Regions from separate parts of the Enterobacter sp. TMH.L2 genome, predicted to be linked through region 1. Evidence: predicted binding sites of a transcription regulator. Region 1 holds the regulator's gene; each other region holds the start of a gene.

Evidence for each region. Region 1 encodes PurR, which represses purine synthesis genes. Its sites were predicted from a motif close to CANGCAAACGTTTGCNTG; they were not measured.
Region 2: a site for PurR is predicted at 1,780-1,797, ahead of gcvT (glycine cleavage system aminomethyltransferase GcvT). Genes of this name have one in related genera too.
Region 3: a site for PurR is predicted at 1,289-1,306, ahead of gltB (glutamate synthase large subunit). Genes of this name have one in related genera too.

The regions. Positions count from the first base shown of each region.
Region 1 covers NZ_CP193791.1:2,728,446-2,731,726, forward strand. The annotation lists gene sodB (superoxide dismutase [Fe]) at 1-525, shown strand, start outside; gene cydH (cytochrome bd-I oxidase subunit CydH) at 608-697, opposite strand; gene purR (HTH-type transcriptional repressor PurR) at 990-2,015, shown strand; gene punR (DNA-binding transcriptional activator PunR) at 2,012-2,950, opposite strand; gene punC (purine nucleoside transporter PunC) at 3,065-3,281, shown strand, end outside.
Region 2 covers NZ_CP193791.1:601,659-604,939, forward strand. The annotation lists gene ubiH (2-octaprenyl-6-methoxyphenyl hydroxylase) at 1-182, shown strand, start outside; gene ubiI (FAD-dependent 2-octaprenylphenol hydroxylase) at 195-1,394, shown strand; gene gcvT (glycine cleavage system aminomethyltransferase GcvT) at 1,887-2,984, shown strand; gene gcvH (glycine cleavage system protein GcvH) at 3,014-3,281, shown strand, end outside.
Region 3 covers NZ_CP193791.1:325,510-328,790, reverse strand. The annotation lists gene mnmL (tRNA modification radical SAM protein MnmL/YtqA) at 1-656, opposite strand, end outside; gene gltB (glutamate synthase large subunit) at 1,336-3,281, shown strand, end outside.

The DNA.
Region 1 (3,281 bases):
TCAGCCGAAACCCTCGAATACCATTACGGCAAACACCACCAGACCTACGTCACTAACCTGAATAATCTGATCAAAGGCAGCCCGTTTGAAGGTAAAACGCTGGAAGAGATCGTGACAGGATCTGACGGCGGGATCTTCAATAACGCGGCCCAGGTCTGGAACCATACGTTCTACTGGCACTGCCTGGCGCCGAATGCCGGCGGGGAGCCGACCGGTGACGTGCTGGCAGCCATCAACCACGCTTTTGGCAGCGTGGAAGCCTTTAAAAAGCAGTTCACCGAAGCGGCCATCAAAAACTTCGGCTCCGGCTGGACATGGCTGGTGAAAAATAGCGACGGCAGCCTGGCTATCGTCTCGACCTCTAACGCAGGTACCCCATTAACAACCGGAGCAAAACCGCTGCTGACCGTGGACGTATGGGAACATGCTTACTACATCGATTATCGCAACGCTCGCCCGGTTTATCTCGACCACTTCTGGGCGCTGGTCAACTGGGAATTTGTTGCGCAAAACCTGGCAGGCTGATTTTTAGCGGTTAACCACGAAGGAGGGAAGCAACGCTTTTCTTCTATATACGAGAAGGGCCGCGAAAGCGGCCCTTTGTAAATCAGTGCAGGACGGCGGTTAGCGCCCCGGCAACAATCAGACTCAGTACGATAACCGTAGTCACCACGGAAAACTTCAGATCGGTACTCATCGTAAGCTCCTTTTATTTCCCTACAAAGTGTATGTGGGGTGATTTTCCCACAATTAGCGATAAAAATCCTGCTGGATTTGCACAGATATCGGTTTTCCCTCTTCCACTTTGCCCCGGGATAAGCCAAAATCCTTCGCTAATTTACCGCGTATCGCCCGGCAACGCCCTCCTCCCGCTGTATGTCGCATCCCCGACAGGCCTGGAACCAACGTGTTGCCCCAGGAGTTAGCGAAGGCAAACGTTTAACACATGAGTTATCAGGAGTTTACGATATGGTCTGGAGTGACATCTAATGGCAACGATTAAGGACGTAGCGAAGCGCGCAAACGTTTCCACTACCACTGTGTCACATGTCATTAACAAGACCCGTTTTGTGGCGGAAGAGACACGCAACGCCGTCTGGGCAGCCATCAAAGAGCTGCACTATTCGCCTAGCGCCGTGGCTCGCAGCCTGAAGGTCAACCACACCAAATCCATCGGCCTGCTTGCTACCTCAAGCGAAGCCCCTTATTTTGCGGAAATTATTGAATCCGTTGAGAACAGCTGTTTCGCCAAGGGCTACACCCTGATTCTGGGCAACGCGCACAACAACTTTGAAAAGCAGCGTGCATACCTGTCCATGATGGCGCAAAAACGCGTGGATGGGCTGCTGGTCATGTGTTCCGAATACCCTGAGACGCTGCTTTCAACCCTGGAAGAGTACCGCCATATTCCGATGGTGGTGATGGACTGGGGCGAAGCTCGTGCGGACTTTACCGATTCCGTGGTCGATAATGCCTTCCACGGCGGCTACCTTGCGGGCCGCTACCTGATTGAACGTGGCCATCGCGATATCGGTGCTATTCCGGGTCAGCTGGAGCGAAATACCGGCGGCGGCCGCCATGCAGGGTTCCTGAAGGCACTTGAAGAAGCCAATATCAAAGTGCCAGATAACTGGGTGGTTCAGGGTGATTTCGAACCAGAGTCTGGTTATCGCGCCATGCAGCAACTGCTTAACCAGCCGCATCGCCCTACCGCCGTTTTCTGCGGCGGCGATATTATGGCGATGGGTGCAATTTGCGCCGCAGACGAAATGGGGCTGCGCGTGCCGCAGGACATTTCTATCATCGGCTATGACAACGTGCGCAACGCCCGCTATTTCTCTCCGGCGCTGACCACAATCCACCAGCCGAAAGAGCGCCTGGGCGAAACGGCGTTTAACATGCTGCTCGACCGCATCATTAATAAGCGCGAAGAGTCGCAGACGATTGAAGTCCATCCTCGTCTGATTGAACGCCGCTCGGTGGCCGACGGTCCGTTCCGCGATTACCGCCGCTAAGCCTCTTCGGGGGCCGGGAATGTGTTACCCGGCTCCTGCAGCCACTCCTGATTCATCGTCTCACTGTCACCCAAATAGTCCAGCAGCCAGCTCAAAGCGGGCGAAGCATCGTCCTGCCGCCAGGTTAAGCAGCAGGCCGCGTCCGGGAATGGATTCTCCAGCATCAGCTCTTTCCAGTCGCCCCTGACGAGCCACGGCTGGGCAATGTGCGTCGGCACCATACCAATGCATAATCCCGCCGTCAGGCAATCCGCCCCCGACGCCCAGTCCGGCACCACCACGCGGCGTTGGTTGTCCAGCAGCCAGGTAATGCGCTTGGGTAACGAACGGGATGTGTCTTCCAGCACAAGGGATGGCCAGGGACGGATGTCATCATCCAGAATAATACCTTCCCGTTTCGCAAGCGGATGGTCAGCGGAAACCACGCAGCGCCAGCTTAGCGCCCCCATGTCCCGAAATGCGTAACGCCCCCCGACCGGGATAGCCTGCGTGGCGCCAATCGCCGCCTCAACTCGCCCGTCGGCAAGCGCATCCCACACGCCGTTGAACACTTCCTGGGAAACCCTTAACTCGATATCCGGGAAATGACGATAAAAATCCAGCACCAGCTGGCGAGTACGCTCAGGTTTAACGATATTGTCTACCGCAATGGACAGGTGCCCACGCCAGCCGTTGGCTATCTGCTGGCACTGCTGGCGCGTTGCCATCATTTTTTTGATAACAGACCGACCTTCTTTGAGAAAAAACGCCCCGGCGGCGGTCAGCTCAACGTCCCGATGACGCCGTTCAAACAGCGGCACGGCCAGCCACTCTTCAAGCTGACGCACCGTGTAGCTAATGGCAGAAGGCACGCGATGAAGCTCCTGGGCTGCACCGCTAAAGCTGCCGTTTCGCGCCACGGCATCAACCACTTCCAGCGAATATTCAGACCACATATTTCTGCCTGCAAAAAATTTGAATGCAATTTGCAAATATTAGCGTTTCACAAGCGGTTTTGCACTCCGTAGACTCCTGCCCCGTTAACCTGCTATCAAAATCAAGAGTGAAACATGCAACCATCAAAGGGATTTCTTATCTGGCTTGCGGGGCTGAGCGTGCTGGGTTTCCTGGCCACCGACATGTACCTGCCCGCCTTTGCCGCCATTCAACAAGATCTGGGTACCACCGCCTCCGCCGTGAGTGCCAGCCTGAGCCTGTTCCTCGCCGGCTTTGCTTTTGCCCAGCTAATCTGGGGCCCGCTTTCCGACCGCTTCGGGCGTAAACCTG
Region 2 (3,281 bases), 2.1 Mb from region 1:
AGCAGCGCCGTGCCGCAGATAAAGCGGCAACCATTGGCGTCACTGACGGGCTGGTTAAGCTGTTTGCTAACCGCTGGGCACCGCTGGTGGCGGGCCGTAACCTTGGCCTGATGGCGATGGAACATTTTACTCCGGCACGAGACGTGCTGGCTCAGCGCACCCTGGGTTGGGTGGCGCGTTAAAGGAGAGTCAATTTGCAAAGCGTAGATGTGGCGATTGTCGGCGGCGGCATGGTGGGGCTGGCGGTGGCCTGCGGACTTCAGGGCAGCGGCCTGCGCGTTGCGGTCATTGAAAGTCATCTTCCCCAGCCGCTGGGGCCTGACGCTGCCCCGGAACTGCGCGTTTCGGCTATCAATGCGGCGAGCGAAAAGCTGCTGACGCATTTGGGCGCGTGGCCAAAAATCAGCGAGCGAGCCAGCAGCTATCACGGGATGGAAGTCTGGGAGCGAGACAGCTTCGGGCAAATCGCCTTTGATGATAAGAGCTTCGGTTTTAGCCACCTGGGGCACATCATCGAAAACTCGGTGATCCACCAGGCGCTGTGGCAACGTGCGGAGCAATGCAGCGACATCAGCCTGATGGCACCCGTGGACATTCACCAGGTCGCCTGGGGTGAAAACGACGCGTTCCTGACCCTGAAAGACGGCACAATGCTAACTGCAAGGCTGGTGGTGGGCGCAGATGGCGCCAACTCCTGGCTGCGGGACAAAGCCGATATCCCGCTGACGTTCTGGGACTATAACCATCATGCGCTGGTAGCGACGATTCGCACCGCCGAGCCGCATCAGGCCGTCGCACGTCAGGTGTTCCACGGCGAAGGCATTCTGGCATTTCTGCCGCTTTCTGACCCACATCTTTGCTCTATTGTCTGGTCGCTGCCGCCGGAAGAAGCGGCTCGTATGCAGCAGGCCGACGATGAAGCGTTTAACCAGGCGCTTTCCGTTGCGTTTAACATGCGTCTCGGCCTGTGTTCTGTTGAAAGCGAGCGCCGCACCTTCCCGCTGACGGGCCGCTACGCCCGCAGCTTTGCCGGCCATCGTCTGGCGCTGGTGGGTGATGCCGCCCATACCATTCACCCGCTGGCCGGACAGGGCGTCAACCTCGGTTTTATGGATGCCGCGGAATTGATTGCGGAAATTCGCCGCCTGCATCGCGAAGGCAAAGATTTTGGGCAGCATCTCTACCTGCGTCGCTATGAGCGCAGCCGCAAGCACAGCGCGGCGGTGATGCTGGCCAGTATGCAAGGCTTCCGCGATTTGTTCGCCGGCAGCAACCCGGCGAAAAAACTCCTCAGAGATATTGGCCTGAAGCTTGCCGATACGCTGCCGGGAGTTAAACCTCAACTGGTTCGCCAGGCGATGGGGTTGCAAGATCTGCCATCCTGGCTGCAATAAATACTCGTCATACTTCGAGCTACACGGGGGTGAGCAGTACTCACCCACCTGATGGAATCTATAGTGATAACCCCGTCACATTTCCCTTCCCGATGATCGGGAAGGGTATCTGCTCCCTCGTTTGAAATATTCTAATCTCAGGACAAATCTCGGATTACATTTTCTAATCTTACAAATTATGCGATGTAGTCAATTTGTTTCTGAAATGGTCGTAAATGTTAGCCAGTGCTAAATTCGACACTAAATACCTGCTGTTAATGTGGAGTGAATCGCATTTTTACAGTGAATTACTCTGCACACTTCCTCTCCCATTTGGGTCATAAGCTAATGCAATGACCGTTTTTCGCTTATGGTTTACGCCCCCGTTCGGTGGTAAGTTCAGGTCAAAGGTAACGTTTGCGTCGCTATCGGGGAACGGTGGCGATGCCGGGTTTCGTCTGACGGTTGGCAAAGCCAAATCCGCCTTGCCACCAGATGGTTAAAGAGGAAAAGATGACTCAACAGACCCCCTTATTTGAACAGCACACGCTCTGCGGTGCCCGCATGGTTGATTTCCACGGCTGGATGATGCCGCTGCACTACGGCTCGCAAATTGATGAGCACCACGCCGTACGCACCGACGCCGGTATGTTCGACGTGTCGCACATGACCATCGTCGATCTGCACGGCAGCCGTACCCGCGAGTTTCTGCGTTACTTGGTCGCCAACGACGTCGCCAAACTCACCCAGCCGGGCAAAGCGCTTTACACTGCCATGCTCAATGCTTCCGGCGGCGTGATTGACGACCTGATTATCTATTTCCTCACCGAAGACTATTTCCGCCTCGTTGTTAACTCCGCTACTCGTGAAAAAGACCTTGCCTGGATCAACCAGCACGCTGAACCGTTTGGCGTGTCCGTCACCGTGCGTGACGACCTGGCGCTGATTGCCGTTCAGGGGCCGAATGCGAAAGCCAAAGCCGCCACGCTGTTTAGCGAAGCGCAGCGTAAAGCCGTTGAAGGCATGAAACCGTTCTTTGGCGTGCAGTCTGGTGATTTGTTTATTGCCACCACCGGCTACACCGGCGAAGCGGGCTATGAAATTGCGATGCCGAACGACAAGGCAACGGGATTCTGGGCGCAGCTGGTTGAAGCGGGCGTTAAGCCTTGCGGCCTGGGCGCTCGCGACACGCTGCGTCTTGAAGCTGGCATGAACCTTTACGGCCAGGACATGGACGAAGGTGTTTCTCCACTAGCCGCGAACATGGGCTGGACCATCGCGTGGCAGCCTGAAGATCGTGATTTTATCGGCCGTGAAGCGCTGGAAGCACAGCGCGCGAACGGTACCGAAGAGCTGGTTGGCTTGATCATGACCGAAAAAGGCGTATTACGTAATGAGCTGCCGGTACGGTTTACCGACGCGCAGGGCAATACGCACGAAGGGGCAATCACCAGCGGCACCTTCTCGCCAACGCTCGGCTACAGCATTGCGCTGGCTCGCGTCCCGGCGGGCATCGGTGAAACGGCGATCGTGCAGATCCGCAACCGCGAAATGCCGGTCAAAGTCACCAAACCTATTTTTGTTCGCGCCGGTAAGCCGGTCGCGCTTTAAATTTTGAAATCAGGTATCAGGAGAAAACAATGAGCAATGTGCCGAACGAACTGAAATACAGCAAAGAGCACGAATGGCTGCGTAAAGAAGCTGATGGCAGCTACACCGTAGGCATCACCGAACACGCACAGGAACTGCTGGGCGACATGGTATTTGTTGACCTGCCTGAAGTGGGCGCCACCGTTTCTGCCGGTGATGATTGTGCCGTTGCTGAATCCGTGAAAGCGGCTTCTGACATCTACGCCCCAATCAGCGGTGAAATCGTTGCGGTCAACGACGCGCTGAGCGACAGCCCGG
Region 3 (3,281 bases), 2.4 Mb from region 1:
ACAATATGCAAAGGATGCAGCTTCAGGCCGTCCACACCGGTTTCAACCACTTTCTCCAGCGTGTCCATACATTGCTGCTGGCCTTCACCCGGTAAACCGACAATAAGATGGCTGCAAACTTTTAAACCTCTCGCTCGGGCCCGTCGGGTAGTTTCCTGATAACAGGCAAAATCGTGCCCCCGGTTGATACGGTGCAGCGTTTTGTCATTCGCCGTCTGTAACCCCAGCTCCAGCCATACCTCATAGCCCTGTGCATGATAATCGCTTAGCAAATCCAGCACGCTGTCGGGCACGCAGTCAGGCCGGGTACCGACGCACAGCCCCACGATGCTGGTCTGGCTCACCGCCTGCTGGTACATCGACCGCAACACCTGCACTTCAGCCCAGGTGCTGGTATAGGCCTGGAAATAGGCCAGATAACGCTGAGCGCGGTTCACCCGGCTGGCCTGGTGTGCGAGCTGCTCAGCGATGGAATTGTGCTGCTGCGTTTCGTCAGCGAAAGAGGCCACGTTGCAAAAAGTACAGCCGCCTCGCCCGATAGTCCCATCGCGATTGGGGCAACTGAAACCACCATGCAGCGTGAGTTTATGGACTTTTTGCCCATAGCGACGAGAGAGATCGCCGCCAAACATATTGACTAATTTCTGTAACTGCATAATCTGATGGGCCGTCCCGAAAAAGGGACCTAGCCTGCCATTTTCTTCTCGCACCGGCGATGACCTGGATCAATCGCTTTGGCGCAGCCTTATCCACTGCATATAAACTCAAAATAAGTGCAACTCTATTCACATAGCACTTGATTACTTTTCCTTATGACGCCGCCCTTTATTTAAAGAATATGACGAACGGTGAAAAACAGTGTCATGCTGCACTCCGCGGGGGTTAAGTAGCATATCATGCTGGCAATATCATTCATGCCAGCATGGTCTGGAGTTTCACGGCCTTTCGGATAGTGAGGACGATCACATAACACTCGGCGTTCACCGTCGTCCCCCCATAGCCAAAAAAGCAAAAAAAACCATTAAATTCATTTAATTAAGCCACTCTTAGTACGATTCCGTATAAATAAGAATGCCATTTGACCTGTGTGCTCTTTCCCGATAAGTTGGAAATCCGCTGGAAGCTTTCTGGATGGGTTCTGTGCCCATCATATTTATGCAGTAATTGAGATTCCCTCTAAAGCAAGTCCTCAACACTTGTGACACCGGATGCGTTGGACATTAAGAGGGCGACACGCGAGGCAAGCGTATGATGCGCAAACCCCGTCGCCATGCCCTTGCTGCGTCCACGCGCAAACGGTTGGGAGTAACGTAGAGCCTGGGGAGGTTCACTGATATGTTGTACGATAAATCCCTTGAGAAGGATAACTGTGGTTTCGGCCTGATCGCCCACATAGAAGGCGAACCTAGCCACAAGGTAGTGCGTACCGCTATTCACGCGCTAGCCCGTATGCAGCACCGTGGTGCCATCCTTGCCGACGGTAAAACCGGCGACGGTTGTGGCCTGCTGTTGCAAAAACCCGATCGTTTCTTCCGCATTGTTGCAGAAGAACGCCAGTGGCGTTTGGCCAAGAACTATGCCGTTGGCATGATTTTCCTGAACCAGGATGACGCGCTTGCCCGCGCCAGCCGCCGCATTGTTGAAGAAGAGCTGCAAAACGAAACCCTGTCTATTGTTGGCTGGCGTGAAGTGCCGGTGAACAAAGACGTGCTCGGTGAAATCGCCCTCTCCTCTCTGCCACGTATTGAACAAATATTCGTTAACGCCCCGGCGGGCTGGCGCCCTCGTGATATGGAACGCCGCCTGTTTATCGCCCGTCGCCGTATCGAAAAACGTATCCAGGAAGATAAAGACTTCTATATCTGCAGCCTGTCTAACCTGGTGAACATTTATAAAGGTCTGTGTATGCCGGCTGACCTGCCGCGCTTCTACCTGGACCTGGCGGACCTGCGCCTGGAATCGGCCATTTGCCTGTTCCACCAGCGCTTCTCCACCAACACCGTGCCACGCTGGCCGCTGGCTCAGCCGTTCCGCTATCTGGCGCACAACGGCGAAATCAACACCATCACCGGTAACCGCCAGTGGGCGCGCGCCCGTACCTATAAATTCCAGACGCCGCTGATCCCCGATCTGCACGACGCTGCGCCGTTCGTGAACGAAACCGGCTCCGACTCCAGCTCCATGGATAACATGCTTGAGCTGCTGCTGGCCGGCGGGATGGATATCGTGCGCGCCATGCGTCTGCTGGTTCCGCCTGCATGGCAGAACAACCCGAACATGGATCCTGAGCTGCGCGCCTTCTTTGACTTTAACTCCATGCATATGGAGCCGTGGGATGGCCCGGCCGGGATCGTGATGTCTGACGGACGTTTCGCCGCCTGTAACCTGGACCGTAACGGCCTGCGTCCGGCGCGCTACGTGATCACCAAAGACAAGCTCATCACCTGCGCCTCTGAAGTCGGGATCTGGGACTACCAGCCGGATGAAGTGGTAGAGAAAGGCCGCGTTGGCCCGGGTGAGCTGATGGTTATCGACACCCGTGTCGGGCGTATTCTGCACTCCGCTGAAACCGATGCCGAGCTGAAAAGCCGCCATCCGTATAAAGAGTGGATGGAGAACAACGTTCGCCGCCTGGTGCCGTTTGAAGACCTGCCGGATGAAAAAGTAGGTTCGCGGGAGCTGGACGACGATACGCTTGCCAGCTATCAGAAACAGTTTAACTACAGCAGCGAAGAACTGGATTCAGTGATCCGCGTGCTGGGCGAGAATGGCCAGGAAGCCGTGGGTTCAATGGGCGATGACACCCCATTTGCCGTGCTTTCCAGCCAGCCACGCATTATTTACGATTACTTCCGCCAGCAGTTTGCGCAGGTGACCAACCCGCCAATCGATCCGCTGCGTGAAGCGCACGTTATGTCCCTGGCCACCAGCATTGGCCGTGAAATGAACGTCTTCTGCGAGGCAGAAGGCCAGGCACACCGCCTGAGCTTTAAATCGCCGATTCTGCTGTGGTCTGATTTCCAGCAGCTCACCACGCTGGAAGAGGAACACTATCGCGCCGATACGCTCGACATCACCTATGACGTGACCGAGAAGTCGCTGCACGAAACGGTGATGGCGCTGTGCGACGAAGCTGAACGCATGGTTCGGAATGGCACCGTCTTGCTGGTGTTGTCCGACCGTAATATTGCGAAAAATCGCCTGCCGGTTCCGGCCCCGATGGCCGTAGGCGCCATCCAGACTCGCCTCGTTGAGAAGAGCCTGCGCTGCGATGCCAACAT